DNA from 2 places in the Pseudomonas sp. FP597 genome. Region 2 is predicted to be linked to the other one. Evidence: predicted binding sites of a transcription regulator. Region 2 holds the regulator's gene; the other holds the start of a gene.
The links. Region 2 encodes sigma-54, which starts transcription at its own class of promoters, with help from an activator protein. Its sites were predicted from a motif close to ANTGGCATNNANNTTGCTNT; they were not measured.

Region 1 (5,350 bases), 1.4 Mb from region 2:
CGACGGCGGGCTTTTCTTATAAGCAGGTGACTGACCTCAGATAGGTCGGCTACCGTATTTGTTATCCGGTTTCTTGGGCGGGTCCGCCACCACATTGGGCTCGACCTCGACCACTTTGCCGCCTTTGGCAAGAAACTCTTCCATCGCGCGGGCAAGGGCATCGCGCTCTTTGTTCTTGGCTTCAACGCTCGGCAATTCGTCTACCGAAACAGCGGCCTTGGCCTTGCCTTTGGCCTTGGGCGCGGCGTCATCGCCGACACTTTCATCAACGTCTTCCGCAACGTCTTCCGCCGCCACTTCAAGACCTTCTTCGGTGTCGTCGTCACCTACTTCGAGGTCGTCGTTTTCCAGATCATCGTCGCTCATGTTCTACCTCATGACTTGCGAAAAGCAGATTAGTTATAGCCCAGCTTTATCCTCTGTCGAGTTCGCCGGAAAAAAATCAATGTCCACCGGATATCCAGCGGCCTATGCCTCATCACCGTGCAAGGTGGCGAGGACTTTACGCGCACCGCCATGATCACGGTGTTCGCCCAGATAAACACCTTGCCAGGTCCCCATCGCCAAGCGGCCGGCCTGCACCGGCAAACTCAGCTGGCACCCCAGGAGACTGGCCTTGAAATGCGCCGGCAGATCATCCGGACCTTCGTCGTTGTGTTCGAACCCTGCCCGGCCTTGCGGCACCAGCGAGTTGAAAAACCGCTCGAAGTCACGGCGAACCGCCGGGTCGGCATTCTCGTTGACGCTCAACGAGGCCGAAGTGTGCTGCAACCACAGGTGCAACAGGCCCACACGACACGCCTTCAATTCAGGCAAGCCGGCAAGCAACTCATCGGTTACCAGGTGAAAGCCCCGAGGCTTGGCCCGCAGGGTGATCAGGGTCTGTTGCCACATACAGTTCTCCGCCCATCGGCGCGCATTCTAGCGCGCTCTGGGAAAAAACAAAGTGTCGAATACGCCTACATGCCTGTAAGACATTCGCACGCTTGAAAGTGCCGCACGCGTCCCAACACAAACTTTGCGTAAAAACCGACACAGCTTGTTAAGACTGACAAACGCCAGGCAAAAAAATGCCCGGCAAGCCGGGCATCTTTTTTGCGCTTATTTACAAGTTGTAGCCACGCTCGTTGTGTTGTGCCAGGTCGAGGCCGACCGCCTCTTCCTCTTCGGTGACACGCAGGCCCATGACCGCGTCCAGCACCTTGAGGATGATGAAGGTCACGATCGCCGTGTAGATCACAGTGAAGCCGACGCCTTTGCACTGGATCCAGACTTGAGCTGCCACGTCCGTCACGGTGCCGAAGCCACCCAGGGCCGGAGCCGCGAACACGCCGGTGAGGATGGCGCCCAGGATACCGCCGATACCGTGAACACCGAAGGCGTCCAAGGAATCGTCATAGCCCAGTTTGCGTTTGAGGGTCGTTGCGCAGAAGAAGCACACCACACCCGCCGCCAGGCCAATGATCAGCGCGCCCATCGGGCCCACAGTACCGGCTGCCGGCGTAATCGCCACAAGGCCCGCCACTACACCCGAGGCGATGCCCAGTGCGCTTGGCTTACCGTGGGTGACCCACTCGGCGAACATCCAACCCAGCGCAGCGGCTGCGGTGGCGATCTGGGTTACCAGCATCGCCATACCGGCCGTACCGTTGGCCGCAGCAGCGGAACCGGCGTTGAAGCCGAACCAGCCGACCCACAGCATCGCCGCGCCTACCAGGGTGTAACCCAGGTTGTGAGGCGCCATGGGTGTGGTCGGAAAGCCTTTACGCTTGCCGAGCACCAGGCATGCCACCAGGCCAGCCACACCGGCGTTGATGTGCACGACGGTGCCGCCAGCGAAGTCCAACACGCCCCAGTCACCCAGCAACGAACCCGGACCGCCCCAGACCATGTGGGCAATCGGTGCGTAGACCAGGGTGAACCAGACCCCCATGAAGATCAGCATTGCAGAGAACTTCATGCGTTCGGCGAAGGCACCGACGATCAGCGCCGGGGTAATGATCGCAAACGTCATCTGAAAGGTGACGAAGACCGCCTCGGGGAACAGCGCCGCAGGGCCAGTGATACTGGCCGGGGTCACGCCCGACAGGAACAATTTGGACAGGCCGCCCACGAACGAGTTGAAGTTGACGACGCCTGCTTCCATCCCGGTGGTGTCGAACGCCATGCTGTAGCCGTAGACGAACCACAGGATGGTGATCAACCCGGTGATGGCGAAGCATTGCATCATCACCGAAAGAATGTTTTTGGAACGCACCATGCCGCCGTAGAACAGCGCCAGGCCGGGAATGGTCATGAACAGCACCAGCGCAGTGGACGTGAGCATCCACGCAGTGTCGCCAGAGTTGAGGACTGGAGCAGCCACTTCGTCTGCCGCCATGGCCAGGCTTGGCATTACGATGGACAACAGGGCTCCGAGCCCTGCGAATTTACGCAGAGTCATATTGTTTTCTCCTGGGGCGTTGGGGTTTGGCGGCTTAGATTGCGTCGGTATCGGTTTCGCCGGTACGGATGCGAATCGCCTGTTCCAGATTGACCACGAAGATCTTGCCGTCACCGATCTTGCCGGTGTTGGCGGCCTTGGTTATCGCCTCGATAACCCGGTCAAGATCCTTGTCGTCAATCGCGACATCAATCTTCACCTTCGGCAGGAAATCGACGACGTATTCCGCGCCGCGATACAGCTCGGTGTGACCCTTCTGCCGACCGAAGCCCTTGACCTCAGTAACGGTAATGCCCTGCACGCCGATCTCGGACAACGACTCGCGTACATCGTCCAACTTGAACGGCTTGATGATGGCAGTGACTAGCTTCATGAAAACTCTCTCCCGAATTGGTGGACTTGCCCCAGGAAAACAAACCCGTCTCAAGTCTAAGCGCAGTGCCTGGCTTTGTAACGCATCGTCGCAAGAGCAATCGCCGTTGCGACGCCAGCGAACCACTGGTGACGAAACCTGTACCCCTGATCCGTCGGCGCACTGCATTCGTCACAGCGACTGCATCAGTGCATGGGTCATGATCGTCTAAGCAGAAACCTTGCCAGCTCCGTAAAACTCACTGAAATCAGTCCGTTGCCTGCTTAACCCCACCTGCGGGGCTGTTTGGCGGCTGCAATGCGCACGAAAACAGTGCGCCAGCGCCCGGCCTTATGCGCGAAAAGCGTGCGTCGCAGGCCGTAAAAAGACTATAGACGCTGCGTGATACACTGCCGGCCAACAGTTTTCCGGAATATTTCCCATGCTCGCGCCCAAAGACCTCCTCGACGCCCTGAGCGGCCACGCCTCTCGCCTGTTCAGTGGCGACACCTCGCTGCCCCGCAACGAAATCGAAAGCCAATTCAAGGCATTGCTGCAAAGTGGTTTCAGCAAGCTCGACCTGGTTAGCCGGGAAGAATTCGACAGCCAGATGGTGGTGCTGGCCCGCACCCGTGCGCGGCTGGAGAGCCTGGAAGCGAAAGTCGCGGAGTTGGAAGCGCGGTTGACGCCACCCGCTGAATAAACGCAATCAGTGTGGGAGGGGCGGTGGATACGTTCTGTAAAACCTCTTCGCCTCGCTCTCCCCCACCTCGTCTACCCTTGAAAAACCCGCAGGAAGCGGCCGCCCATTTCAAGGAACGAGCATGTCCCTCGCCATTGTTCACAGCCGCGCCCAGGTCGGCGTCGAAGCCCCCGCCGTCACCGTTGAAGTACACATGGCCAATGGGTTGCCGTCCCTGACATTGGTGGGCCTGCCCGAAACCGCCGTCAAGGAGAGCAAAGACCGCGTGCGCAGCGCCATCCTCAACTCCGCGCTGCAATATCCCGCGCGCCGCATCACCCTCAACCTCGCGCCCGCCGACCTGCCCAAGGACGGTGGGCGTTTTGATTTGGCGATAGCCCTGGGGATCCTGGCGGCCAGTGTGCAGGTCCCGGCGTTGATGCTCGACGAGGTGGAATGCCTAGGGGAATTGGCGTTGTCCGGTGAGGTACGCGCGGTGAAAGGCGTGTTGCCGGCCGCGTTGGCGGCGCGCAAGGCCGGACGCACCGTGATAGTGCCACGGGCAAATGCCGAGGAGGCCTGCCTGGCTTGCGGATTGAAGGTCATTGCAGTGGATCACCTGTTGCAGGTGGTGGCGCACCTGAATGGGCACGTGCCGATAGAGCCCTACAAATCCGATGGCTTGCTGTATCTGAACAAGCCCTACCCGGACCTGAGCGAAGTGCAGGGCCAGCTCGCCGCCAAGCGTGCATTGCTGATCGCCGCGGCGGGTGCGCACAACCTGCTGTTCAGCGGGCCGCCGGGTACCGGCAAGACCTTGCTCGCCAGCCGCCTGCCGGGTTTGCTACCGCCGCTGAGCGAACAGGAGGCCCTGGAGGTGGCGGCGATCCAGTCTGTGGTCAGCCTGGCGCCACTTTGCCATTGGCCGCACCGGCCGTTTCGTCAACCCCACCATTCAGCATCAGGCCCCGCATTGGTGGGCAGCGGCTCGAAACCGCAGCCAGGGGAAATTACCCTGGCTCACCACGGGGTGTTGTTCCTGGATGAGCTACCGGAGTTCGATCGCAAAGTGCTGGAGGTATTGCGCGAGCCATTGGAGTCAGGACACATCGTGATTTCCCGTGCTAGGGACCGAGTGAGTTTCCCGGCGCGTTTCCAACTGGTGGCAGCCATGAATCCCTGCCCTTGCGGTTATATGGGCGAGCCCAGTGGGCGCTGTCGCTGCACGCCGGAGCAGATCCAGCGGTATCGGAACAAGCTCTCCGGGCCGTTGCTGGACCGGATCGACCTGCACCTCACCGTTGCGCGAGAAACGACCGCGCTGAACCCAACCCAGAAAACCGGTGACACAACGGCAACGGCCTCCGCCCAGGTGGCCAGGGCTCGCGACCGCCAGCAACAGCGCCAGGGCTGCGCCAATGCGTTCCTTGATCTGCCGGGGCTGCGTGAGCACTGCCAACTGCTGAAAGTCGACGAAGGCTGGCTGGAGAGCGCCTGCGAGCGACTGACGTTGTCACTGCGCGCGGCGCACCGATTGCTGAAGGTGGCACGCACCCTGGCAGATCTGGATCAGGCGGACGCGATCACCCGTGACCACTTGAAAGAGGCCCTGCAATATCGGCCAGCCGCAGTCACTTGAGTCTGACGCAGATCCAGATGCGGAAGGGGCGGTGCGACGATTCAATTTGCTCCCGATAGCCTTGCACCTGAACTCAGCGGAACCGATCTACTTCATGGCGCAAGCCCGACGCCAGCGTCTCCAGCTCCTTGGCGGTAATCGCCAAATTCGATACCACTTCACGCTGCTCGCTGTTGGCCAGCGCGATGCTCTGCAAGTTGCTGCTGAGCAAGGTCGCGGTGCTGCTCTGCTCCT
Region 2 (5,350 bases):
CATGACCGTGATCCTGGAAGCCGACGGGCGCCTGGCCGGCGTGTTCACCGACGGTGACTTGCGGCGCACCCTGGACCGCACCATCGATATCCACACCGCAACCATCGACGCGGTCATGACTCCACACGGCAAGACCGCACGCCCCGAGATGCTCGCGGCCGAAGCATTGAAGATCATGGAAGACCACAAGATCGGCGCGCTGGTGGTGGTCGATAATCACGACCACCCGGTAGGCGCCCTGAACATGCACGACTTGTTGCGTGCGGGAGTGATGTAAATGACCAGCGATTTATTGCAACGCGGCAAGCACATCAAGTTGGCGATTTTCGACGTTGATGGCGTGCTGACCGATGGCCGCCTGTACTTTCTCGAAGACGGCAGCGAATTCAAGACATTCAACACACTGGACGGCCAGGGCATCAAGATGCTGATGGCGGCAGGTGTGCAGACGGCGATTATCAGCGGCCGAAAAACCCCCGTTGTGGAACGCCGCGCACAAAACCTGGGAATTGCTCACCTGTATCAGGGCCGTGAGGATAAACTGGTGGTGCTGGACGAGCTTCTTGGCCAACTCAACCTAAGCTATGAGCAGGTCGCCTACCTGGGCGATGACCTGCCGGACTTGCCGGTCATTCGCCGGGTGGGCCTGGGCATGGCCGTCGCCAACGCGGCGGCGTTCGTTCGCGAGCACGCCCATGGCATCACCACCGCCCGTGGTGGCGAAGGTGCGGCCCGTGAGTTCTGCGAACTGATTCTGCGAGCCCAGGGCAGCCTTGAAGCGGCCCACGCCGCCTACTTATAGAGCGTTATATGCTGAGCAAAAAGATTCGCAACTTCCTGCTATTCGGAGTCATCGCCGCGCTGTTCCTGGCGGTGGGCTACTGGAATATCAGCCCGGAGCGCTTCCTCGACCAGCCTGCCGCGCAGGTCGACAAAGGCGCTATCGACTATTACGCCACCAACGCCTACAGCGTGCAGTTCCTGCCCGACGGCAAGGTGCAGTATGAAATGACCTCGGACAAGGTCGAGCATTTGAAGGCCAGCGAAGTTACCTTGCTGACCAACCCGGACTTGAACCTTTATCGCGGCACTGAGTTTCCCTGGCACGTCACCAGCAAGCGTGGCGAAGTGAACCCGGACGGCACCCAGGTGGAGCTGATTGACTCGGTGCGCGTCGCGCGCACCGATGCCAAGAACCGTGACACCGTGATTACCAGCAGTCGCATGACCGTATTCCCACAGAAGCAATATGCGCAGACCGAGCAAGACGTTAGAATCGACGGCGCTGGCGGTGTATCGACTGGCAAGGGAATGAAAGCGTATTTGAAAGAAAGCAGGATACACCTGCTATCGAACGTAAGAGGACAGTATGAGGCTCGTTAAAACTCTCCCTATTTTGCTCGGCCTGGGCGCTGTACTGGGAAGCGTGAGCGCCTGGGCTCTGCCGAACGATAGCCAGCAGCCGATCCACATTTCGGCTGATGATGCGCAACTGGATGACAAGCAAGGTGTAGCGACCTACACCGGCGGCGTGATCATCACCCAAGGTTCGATGAAGATCACCGGTAATACCGTAACGCTGACGCGCACCCAAAGCGGTGACATCGACGTCGTGACTTCGGTAGGCAACCTGGCTTACTTCGAACAGAAGCAGTCGGCTACCGACACAGGTCCGATGAAAGGCTACGGCAAGACTATCCAGTATCACGCCCAGCAGAATCGCATCGTCCTGATTGACCAGGCCAAGGTGCTGAGCCCGGACGGCAACTCCACGGAAGGTGAAAAAATCACCTATGACACCGTGAAGCAGATCGCTAACGCCGGTCGCGCCAATGGCAGCAAAGTCACCGCGCCGCGCCCACGCATCGACATGGTTATCCAGCCGAAGAAGAAGGCCGAGTAATGGCAACCCTGAAAGCCCAGCATCTGGCCAAGGCCTATAAAAGCCGTCAGGTCGTGCGCGACGTCAGCCTGTCGATCGACAGCGGCCAGATCGTCGGCTTGCTCGGCCCCAACGGCGCCGGCAAGACCACCTGCTTCTATATGATCGTCGGCCTGGTCCAGGCGGACCAGGGTCGCGTTCTGATCGACGACCTGGATGTCAGCCACCAGCCGATGCACGGCCGTGCGCGGGCCGGTATCGGCTATCTTCCCCAGGAAGCGTCGATCTTCCGCAAACTGTCGGTTGCGGACAACATCATGGCGATCCTTGAGACCCGCAAGGAACTCGACCGCGATGGGCGCCGCAAGGAGCTGGAAAGCCTGCTGCAGGAATTCCACATCAACCACATTCGCGACAACCTGGGCATGAGCCTGTCCGGTGGTGAACGCCGCCGCGTGGAAATCGCCCGTGCCCTGGCGACCGCCCCCAAGTTCATCTTGCTGGACGAACCGTTTGCCGGCGTCGACCCGATCTCGGTCGGTGACATCAAGCAGATCATCCACCACCTCAAGGCCAAGGGTATCGGTGTGCTGATCACCGACCACAACGTGCGTGAAACCCTCGATATCTGCGAAACCGCGTATATCGTTAACGATGGCCAATTGATCGCCGAGGGTGACTCCGCGACTATCCTCGCCAACGAACTGGTCAAGGAAGTGTACCTGGGTCACGAGTTCCGCCTGTAAACCTGTCCGTACCGACAAGGCGGCGGCAAGTCGGTCGCCTGGAGCGCGGGAGTCAATAAAAACCTCGAGTTTTTTATTGTTACCGCGCTCTAGGCAAAGCCCCCGATATCAGGCATATAATTTGCTTATGTTTGGCGCTCACGCGCCCTGTCGTGGATGGCGCACTGCGCCGGCGAATAAGGTGTTAAGCCCCTGCCATGAAACCATCGCTAGTCCTGAGAATGGGCCAGCAGCTGACGATGACACCGCAGCTGCAACAGGCCATCCGCCTGCTCCAATTGTCGACCCTGGACCTGCAACAGGAAATCCAGGAGGCCTTGGAGTCCAATCCGATGCTCGAACGCCAGGAAGAGGGCGACGACTTCGATAATGCAGACCCGCTGGCCGACAACATCGAGCAAAAACCCAATTCCGACGTGCAGGAACCGTCCTATCAGGAAACCGCCCCGACGGTGGATAACCTTGAGGAAGGCGACTGGAACGAACGCATTCCCAACGAACTCCCGGTGGACACCGCCTGGGAAGACGTCTACCAGACCAGTGCCAGCAGCCTGCCCAGCAACGACGATGACGAGTGGGACTTCACCACCCGCACCTCCGCCGGCGAAAGCCTGCAGAGCCATCTGCTGTGGCAACTGAACCTGGCGCCGATGTCGGACACCGATCGCCTGATCGCCGTGACCCTGATCGACTGCATCAACAACCAGGGCTATCTGGACGAGACGCTCGAAGAAATTCTCGATGCCTTCGACCCGGAACTGGACATCGAACTGGACGAAATCGAAGCCGTCCTGCACCGCATCCAGCAGTTCGAACCCGCCGGTATCGGCGCGCGCACCCTCAGCGAATGCCTGCTGCTGCAACTGCGCCAGTTGCCCGCCAAGACTGCGTGGCTCGCGGAAGCCCAACGCCTGGTCACCGATTACATCGACCTGCTGGGCAGCCGCGACTACAGCCAGTTGATGCGCCGCATGAAGCTCAAGGAAGATGACCTGCGCCAGGTCATCGAGCTGGTGCAAAGCCTCAACCCGCGCCCAGGCTCGCAGATCGAATCCAGCGAAGCCGAATACGTGATTCCCGATGTGATCGTGCGCAAGGACAACGAACGCTGGCTGGTTGAGCTTAACCAGGAGTCGGTGCCGCGCCTGCGCGTCAACCCGCAATACGCCGGTTTTGTAAAACGCGCCGACACCAGTGCCGACAATACCTTCATGCGCAACCAGTTGCAGGAAGCGCGCTGGTTCATCAAGAGCCTGCAAAGCCGCAACGAAACCCTGATGAAAGTGGCCACCCAGATCGTCGAGCACCAGCGCGGCTTCCTGGAGTACGGCGACGAGGCGATGAAGCCGCTGGTCCTGCATGACATCGCCGAAGCGGTGGGCATGCACGAGTCGACGATTTCACGGGTGACCACGCAGAAATTCATGCATACCCCACGGGGTATCTATGAGCTGAAATACTTTTTCTCCAGCCACGTCAGCACCTCCGAGGGCGGCGAATGCTCGTCCACGGCGATCCGCGCGATCATCAAAAAACTGGTTGCCGCGGAAAATCAGAAAAAGCCGTTGAGTGACAGCAAGATCGCTGGTTTACTGGAGGCACAAGGCATTCAGGTCGCCCGTCGAACCGTCGCCAAGTACCGCGAGTCCCTTGGGATCGCGCCTTCCAGCGAGCGTAAGCGTTTGATGTGACGGGCGGGCCACAGCGTTCCAGTGGCGGGTATTCCTACCCGCCGCTTTATGCACTGGCAACGAAGGAGAAGCTGTATGCAAGTCAACATCAGTGGACACCAGCTGGAAGTCACCAAGCCCCTGCGTGAGTACACCGAGAGCAAGCTGAACAAGCTTGCGGGGCATTTTGACAAGATCACCAACGTGCAGGTCATCATGGAGGTCGATAAGCTCAAGCAGAAAATCGAGGCCACCCTGCACGTACCGAATGCCAAGCTCGTCGCCAATGCTGAGCATGAGGACATGTACGCGGCGATTGACTCGCTCTACGACAAGCTGGACCGCCAACTCATAAAGCATAAGGAAAAGAATCTGCACCTGATGCAAGGTACAGGTCGTTAACCCTCCCCCCATGATCCGACTTGAATCCATCCTGACCCCCGGCCGTTCCCTCGTGAACGTGCCGGGCGGCAGCAAGAAAAAAGCCCTCGAACAAATTGCCAACCTGATCCACCGCGAGGTGCCGGATCTGGAGATGCAAGATGTCTTCGAAGCGCTGGTTGCCCGTGAAAAACTCGGCTCCACAGGTTTTGGCAACGGTATCGCCATTCCTCACTGCCGCCTCAAAGGTTGCAATAGTCCCGTGAGCGCCCTGCTGCACCTGGAAGCGCCCATCGATTTCGACGCCATCGACGGTGCCCCGGTCGACCTGCTGTTTGTGCTGCTGGTCCCGGAAGCCGCCACCGATGCGCACCTGGAACTGCTCCGGCAGATCGCCAGCATGCTCGACCGCAAGGACGTCCGCGACAAACTGCGCAGTGCCAGCAGCAATGAGGCGCTGTATCAAGTTGTCCTGGATGAACAAAACGGGCACTAATCATGCGTTTGATCATCGTCAGCGGCCGCTCAGGCTCGGGTAAAAGCACCGCGCTCAATGTGCTTGAGGACAGCGGCTTCTATTGCATCGACAACCTGCCCGCCGGCCTGCTGCCGGAACTGGCGGAACGTGCACTTATTCACACCGAATTGGCGCAACCGCTGGTAGCCGTTTC

Region 1: the regulator sigma-54 is predicted to act here: its motif matches at 3,025-3,044, upstream of glnK (P-II family nitrogen regulator).

The regions. Positions count from the first base shown of each region.
Region 1 is NZ_CP117432.1:6,294,377-6,299,726, forward strand. Features, by position in the region: gene sutA (transcriptional regulator SutA) at 37-366, opposite strand; gene PSH66_RS28995 (secondary thiamine-phosphate synthase enzyme YjbQ) at 469-894, opposite strand; gene PSH66_RS29000 (ammonium transporter) at 1,106-2,443, opposite strand; gene glnK (P-II family nitrogen regulator) at 2,478-2,816, opposite strand; gene PSH66_RS29010 (accessory factor UbiK family protein) at 3,238-3,498, shown strand; gene PSH66_RS29015 (YifB family Mg chelatase-like AAA ATPase) at 3,620-5,116, shown strand; gene PSH66_RS29020 (methyl-accepting chemotaxis protein) at 5,190-5,350, opposite strand, start outside.
Region 2 is NZ_CP117432.1:1,126,512-1,131,861, reverse strand. Features, by position in the region: gene PSH66_RS05185 (KpsF/GutQ family sugar-phosphate isomerase) at 1-277, shown strand, start outside; gene PSH66_RS05180 (HAD family hydrolase) at 278-802, shown strand; gene lptC (LPS export ABC transporter periplasmic protein LptC) at 811-1,383, shown strand; gene lptA (lipopolysaccharide transport periplasmic protein LptA) at 1,370-1,903, shown strand; gene lptB (LPS export ABC transporter ATP-binding protein) at 1,903-2,628, shown strand; gene PSH66_RS05160 (RNA polymerase factor sigma-54) at 2,826-4,319, shown strand; gene hpf (ribosome hibernation-promoting factor, HPF/YfiA family) at 4,395-4,700, shown strand; gene ptsN (PTS IIA-like nitrogen regulatory protein PtsN) at 4,711-5,175, shown strand; gene rapZ (RNase adapter RapZ) at 5,178-5,350, shown strand, end outside.